Regions from separate parts of the Devosia sp. CAU 1758 genome, predicted to be linked through region 3. Evidence: predicted binding sites of a transcription regulator. Region 3 holds the regulator's gene; each other region holds the start of a gene.
The links. Region 3 encodes PhoB, which activates phosphate uptake and scavenging genes when phosphate is short. Its sites were predicted from a motif close to TGTCATNNANCTGTCAT; they were not measured.
Positions count from the first base shown of each region.

Region 1: a site for PhoB is predicted at 917-933, ahead of ACXYMS_RS04410 (esterase-like activity of phytase family protein). Genes of this name have one in related genera too.
Region 2: a site for PhoB is predicted at 1,187-1,203, ahead of ugpB (sn-glycerol-3-phosphate ABC transporter substrate-binding protein UgpB). Genes of this name have one in related genera too.

Region 1 is NZ_JBTLRJ010000001.1:885,583-887,848, reverse strand. It holds gene ACXYMS_RS04410 (esterase-like activity of phytase family protein) at 1-850, opposite strand, end outside; gene ACXYMS_RS04405 (UvrD-helicase domain-containing protein) at 1,057-2,266, shown strand, end outside.
Region 2 is NZ_JBTLRJ010000002.1:336,357-338,622, forward strand. It holds gene ACXYMS_RS07635 (Na/Pi cotransporter family protein) at 1-1,079, opposite strand, end outside; gene ugpB (sn-glycerol-3-phosphate ABC transporter substrate-binding protein UgpB) at 1,363-2,266, shown strand, end outside.
Region 3 is NZ_JBTLRJ010000001.1:732,867-735,132, reverse strand. It holds gene phoU (phosphate signaling complex protein PhoU) at 1-463, shown strand, start outside; gene phoB (phosphate regulon transcriptional regulator PhoB) at 556-1,257, shown strand; gene ACXYMS_RS03690 (phosphotransferase) at 1,307-2,035, shown strand; gene ACXYMS_RS03685 (DMT family transporter) at 2,119-2,266, shown strand, end outside.

The sequences.
Region 1 (2,266 bases), 150 kb from region 3:
ATTGCAGGGCATCGGGTTCGCGCAGGCGATCGGGCTGGCTTTCGGTAAAGCTCAGGCGGCCATCGTCGGAAGCGTCAATGTTTTCAAGGGAAGTGGAACCGGCCGAGAAGTGGCTGGTGACTTCGCCGGTCTCGCCATTGATGACGATGATGTGGTTGTTTTCCTGCAGGGTGACGGCCAGTTCGTTGGCGCCGTTGAAATCGGTGTATTCGGGCTCGGGGTCTTCGCCGGCAATATCAGCCAGGCCGGAAATATCGGTGACGCGCATGGTGGCGCAATCAACAGCGCCTTCAGAGACGTCGAAAAAGGTAATATTGCCACTCGGCAGCTGTGGCAGGCCGCCATCACCGAAATCCTCGTCGCGCTGGTTTTCCATTGAAATGGCAACCAGCGAACCGTCCTGGTTCTTGGCAATGGCGTCGGGCTGTCCACCCAGATCGCAGGTGGTTTCGACGGCCTTGGAGGCCAGATCGATCACCGACAGATAGCCGGTGGGTGCGGTGAAATCTTCAGTCGTGTCGACCGTGACGAGGATCTTGCCGCCGATGACGGCGACCGAGGTAGGCGAGCCGTCGAGCGCGATGAAACCGCCGGCCTTGGGGGCATTGGCGTCGGCGATGTCGATGAGGCCGACGCCGCCGACCAGCGCGTTTGAATAGACAAGCATTGTGCCGTCTTTAGTGGCGGTGATGATCTCGGCGGAATTCTCGACCGAGCCGATTTCGACGTCAGGTGTGTTGAGCGCCACAGCGAAGCTCGCGATGCGATTGAAATACTGCTCGGCCTGCACGCCGGCAGTAGAAAGGAGCAGGGCTGCGCTCAGGGCAGCAAGACGCTTTTGAACAATCATGATGGGTCCCCCGGAATGATGCCGGCCCCGCTTAGGCCCGGGGGAAAACACTCCGATGACGCTGTCATGACGCTTCGGTGACAGGCCCCGCTTCTATACAGGCGCAGCCGCGATGCCTATATTGCCCAGGAGAACAAAATAAGATTCGTCAAGGCTTGGCCGCGTGTCCGCCCCGACACAAGCGCCCGGCAAACCGTCAAGAGCATATGGCCGACACCGCACCCCTGCCCCGCCCCCAAGGCGGGCCGATCACCAGTCAATTGAACCGGCAGGCGCCGGACTATCTGGCCGGGCTCAATCCCGAGCAGCGCGATGCCGTGCTCTCGACCGAGGGGCCGCTGCTGGTGCTGGCAGGCGCCGGAACCGGCAAGACGCGGGTACTGACAACGCGCATCGCGCATATCCTCAGCCAGCGCAAGGCATGGCCATCTGAAATCCTGTCGGTGACCTTCACCAACAAGGCCGCGCGCGAGATGAAGGATCGCATCGGACGGCTGGCGGGTGACTCGGTGGAAGGCATGCCATGGCTTGGCACGTTCCACTCGATTTCGGCCCGCATCTTGCGCCGCCATGCCGAACTGGTCGATTTGAAGCCCAGTTTTACCATTCTCGATACCGACGACCAAATCCGGCTGATCAAGCAGTTGCTGGCGGCCGAGGATATTGACGAGAAGCGCTGGCCCGCGCGTCAATTCGCGGGCATGCTCGACGCCTGGAAGAACCGCGGCCTCCTGCCCAAGGACGTGCCGGCGGCCGATAGCGGCTATTTTGCCAATGGCAAGGGCGGCAAGCTCTATTACGACTATCAGGCGCGGCTGAAGACGCTCAACGCCGCCGACTTTGGCGACCTGCTGCTCGAATGCATTCGGTTGTTCCGCGAGAATTCCGAAGTTCTGGCTGAGTATCACCGTCGCTTCAAATACATGCTGGTGGACGAATATCAGGACAGCAATACCGCCCAATATCTCTGGCTGCGGCTGCTGGCGCAGGGCAAGCCAGCCAGCGAGGCCAATATCTGCGTGGTGGGCGACGATGACCAGTCGATCTATGGCTGGCGCGGCGCCGAGGTCGATAATATCCTGCGTTTCGAGAGCGATTTCCCCGGCGCCAAGGTCATCAAGCTGGAGCGCAATTACCGCTCCACAGCCAATATCCTCAAAGCCGCCTCGACCCTGATCGCCTTCAACGAAGGCAGGCTAGGCAAGACGCTGTTCACCGATATCGCCGAGGGCGGCGAGCCCATCTCGTTCACGCAGGTCTATGACAGCGAGGAAGAGGCGCGCACCGTCGGCGAGGAAATCGAGCAATATCAGCGCCAGGGCGAAGAGCTCAACTCCATGGCAATCCTGGTGCGCGCCTCCTTCCAGATGCGCGAATTTGAAGAGCGCTTCATCACGCTGGGGCTCAATTACCGCG
Region 2 (2,266 bases), on a different contig from region 3:
TCCATCACCGGCTGCAGCATGACTTCGACCATCTCGCTCATGCGCAGCAATTCGCGGGTGGCGCTGGCCAATGAGGCGTCGATATTGCCATTAGGATCAACGACTAAGGCGGTGCGGCGAAGGCGGGCGATGTCGGATTGCCCCGGCGGCGGCGTATCCTTGACCAGCCAAGTCATCAGGGCCTCGACCGGCCGGGTGAGCGGCAAGCCAATGGCCAGGACCCCGATATTGAACAGGATATGAACAAGACTGGCCTGCTGACCGACTGTTCCGGGCAGACCGAGCTGATGGACCTGCAGGAATTGAAGCAGCACGAGGCAAATCAGCGCCGCACCGCCGCGCAGGGCCAGGGCGCCTGCCGCGATCCGGCGCGCGCGCACATCGGCGCCGCGGGTCATGCCGAAGGCGATCAACGTGCCGCCCAGATTGGCGCCGAGCAGGAAGGCGGCGGCGACCTCGATGGGTATGACCCCGGCAGTGCCGAAGGTGATGATGACCAGGACACTGGCCACGGATGAATAAGAGGCCCAGGTAATCAGCGCAGCAACGGCAAAGCTGGTCCAGAGGTCGCCCCGCAGATAGGTCACTACGGCGGCCAGGACGTCGCTGTCGCGCCAGGGCGCGGTCGCCTCGGAGACCATTTCGAGCGACAGCAGCACGAAGGCGACGCCGAGGATCATGCGCCCGACCTGCTTGGTTCGGCGCTCAGTGCCCCGCAGGAAGAGCAATCCGCCGATGATGATCAGCGGGGCGGTCAGTAGTGACAGGTCAAAAGAGAGAATGCTGGCGACGAAGGCCGATCCCAGATAGGCGCCCAGCATGAGGGCAAGGCCGGTCGCAACCGACATCAAGCCGCCGCCGGCAAAGCTTGCGGCAAGGGCGGCAACCGCCGTTGAGCTCTGCAGCGCAAACGCCAGCGCCATGCCAATGGCCGCGGCTCCCAGCCTGTTGCGCTCCGCCCGGCCCAGGGTTCGCTTGAGTTCGGCCGCATAGGCCCTCTCCACCGCCGTTCGGACCATGCGCACGGCCCAAAGCAACAGGACGATGGCAGCGATCAGCTGCACGGCGATGAAATACACGCAACCCTCCTCCGACGACGCAGACGCGCCAGTGTCACATGATGTTCACATGAACCAAGCACTTGCAACATTAGAGATATTCACAGTCCGAACCTGCGATTCCGCATTGTCACATACCTGTTAAGTGGCTGATTTAGAAGCGCACTCAGGTTGGCTTATATGGTCGGCCGCCTTCCCCCGATGTTCATATGAACATTTCCTGTTTGCAAAGGATGATTCGATGCTGTCAAATGTCACCAAGCTCGGGACGAGGAGGTCTCAGGGCAATAACAAGGGAGTGAGCATGTCCAAGAACACTTTGTGCCTGTCCGTGGGGCTGGCCGCCGTCCTCACGGCAACCCCGGCAATTGCCCAGACCGAAATCGCCTGGTGGCACGCCATGGATGCCCAACTGGGTGAGCGGCTGGAAGGCATAGCCAACGGCTTTAACGAGAGCCAGGACGAATTCGTCGTCGTTCCCACCTACAAGGGTACGTACCCCGAGACGCTGACCGCCGCCATTGCCGCCTTCCGCGCCAATGAGCAGCCAGCCATCGTGCAGGTCTTTGAAGTGGGCACCGGCACCATGATGGCCGCCAAGGGCGCCGTGAACCCGGTCCACTCGCTGATGACCGACAATGGCGAGGCCTGGGACCCCAGTGGTTTCCTCGCTCCGGTCACCGGCTATTACTCGGACACCGATGGCAACATCCTGTCGATGCCGTTCAACTCATCTACCCCGATCATGTACTACAACAAGGACGTGTTCGAAGAGGCCGGGCTTGATCCGGAAGTGCCACCCAAGACATGGGCCGAACTTGAAACCATGGGTCGGCAGATCATGGAATCGGGTGCAGCACCTTGTGCCCTCAGCAGTGCCTGGATCACCTGGATCCAGACCGAAAATCTCTCGGCAATCCACGACCAGCCGTTCGGCACGCTCGAGAACGGTTTCGGTGGCCTCGCGACTGAATTCACCTTCAATGGTCCCGTTCAGGTCAAACACTGGGAAAACCTCAAGAAATGGGCTGACGAAGGCCTGTTCCAGTATGGTGGTCCTGTCGGCGGTGCCGATGCTGGTCCGAAGTTCTACTCTCAGGAATGCGCGATCTTCATGAACTCCTCGGCAGGGCGCGCTGGTGTCATTGCCAATGCCACGGAGTTCGATGTCGGCTTCGCGCCACTTCCCTATTATGACGACGTTATCT
Region 3 (2,266 bases):
TGACCTGCGCGCCATCATCACCGCCATCCATGTGGCCTCCGATCTCGAACGCGTTGGCGACATGGCCAAACAACTGGCCCGCCGGTCGCTGAAGCTCGAAGGCCTCAGCCTGCAGCCCACATTCTACAATGGCGTCAAGAACATGACCGCCCTGGTGCTGAGGCAGGTCAAGGACGCGCTCGACGCCTATGGCAATCGCGAGGCCGCCGCCTCTGTCGATGTGTGTAATCGCGACGACGAGGTGGACGCCATGTACACCTCGCTCTTCCGCGAACTCCTCACCTACATGCTCGAAGACCCGCGCAATATCACCACCTGCACTCACCTGCTGTTCTGCGCCAAGAGCCTGGAACGCGTCGGCGACCACGCCACCAATATCGCCGAACGCGCCTATTATCTCGCTACCGGCAAGCAACTGACCAGCGACGTCCAGGAACTGCAGCGCCAGCAGATCAAGGCTTAGCCACCGGTCTGCGCAGCAGATGAAAGGCTCCAGTGGAGCCAAAAATTGAACTCTCGGCCCCTGCCGCAGGCGCCGACCGACGGAGCACATCCATGCCCGCGACGATTCTCGTTGTCGAAGATGAAGGCGATATCGCCATCCTGCTGCGCTATAACCTCGAAGCCGAGGGTTTTCGGGTGGTCACCGCCGAAAGTGGCGACGAGGCCCAGCAGGCCATTGCCGAAAAGCTGCCCGACCTCATCCTGCTCGATTGGATGCTGCCCGAGATTTCTGGCATCGAACTCTGCCGGCGCCTGCGCGCCCGCGACGAAACCGCCCGCATCCCCATCATCATGCTCACCGCCCGCGGCGAAGAAGAAGAGCGCGTGCGCGGCCTGTCCACCGGCGCCGACGACTACGTTGTAAAACCCTTCTCGGTCCCCGAACTGGTCGCCCGCATCCACGCCCTGCTGCGCCGCGCCAATCCCAACCTGGTGACCACGGCTCTCAAGGTCGGCGACCTTGAACTCGATCGCACCACCCACCGCGTCCGCCGCGCCAATCGCGACGTCCATCTCGGGCCCACCGAATATCGCCTGCTCGAATATCTCATGCGCCATCCCGGCCGCGTCTATTCGCGCGAACAGCTCCTCGACGGCGTCTGGGGCAATGACGTCTATGTCGACGAACGCACCGTCGACGTCCACATCGGCCGCCTACGCCGGGCCATCAACCGCGGCAAGGAATCCGACCCGATCCGCACGGTCAGGGGCGCCGGCTATGCCTTCGACGAGAGGTTTTCCGCGAACGCTTGACCTTGCCCGGCCCTCGTCCTGCACTATTGTAGCGCCGAGGGAGCCGATGATGCCAGAAAACGAAATCCCGTTGCAGGGTGGTCAGGTCAACAACGTCGTCCGCATCGGCGACACCGTCCGCCGCGCTACGGCGCGCGACCTGAATCTGCAACACGCCCTCTTCGGCCATCTGGCCGAAAAGGGCTTCGCTGCCGCCCCGCAGTTCCTTGGACACGATGAGCGGGGCCGCGAAATCCTGACCTTCCTGCCCGGCCACGTCCCGGTTGGCGAAGACCATTTCACCGACGATCAACTGGCGGCCGGGGCGCGACTGCTGCGCCGCTACCACGATGCCACCCTCGATTTTCTCCCGGTGGTCGCGGCCGGCGCCGAAATCCTCTGCCACAACGACTGGACCCCGGCCAATTCCGTCTTCACCGATGGCCTGCCCGCCGCCATGATCGATTTCGACACCGCTGCCCCCGGCACCCGCCTCTGGGATCTGACCTATAGCGTGTGGACATGGCTCGACTTGGGCGAGCCACGATGGGCCCCCGCAGAACAGCGCCGCCGCATGACCCTGTTCGTTGCTGCATATGACCACCCCGCCTGCACGGTCTCCCTCGTCGCCGCCTGCCTCCCCACGCGTCAGGCCGGGCGGCTCCATTGGGCACAAAGGCAGGGCGTGCAGCCTGCCGTCGATTGGGCCGGACAGTGCCTGCGGTGGACTGTGGAACACATCACCGGCTTCTATCATCCGGACGGCATGCCGCAACACTTCCCTGATCGGCTTCCATAACGCCGTGCATTCCCACTCACCTGCTCCGCCGGAGTACATGAGTGGGATAAGCTGTTCCCGCATTTCCTGAGTCGGACTTTTCAATGACCTCGCCCATTGCGCAGCGCACCAATCCGCTGCATCTCCTCGCCGCCTTTGCTTCGGGTGGCCTCCTCACCTTCGCGGTCTTCTTCAACGCTGAGGCCGGCCGTCACGGCGGCGCACTGTTCTCGTCATGGTTGGCCCATGGCA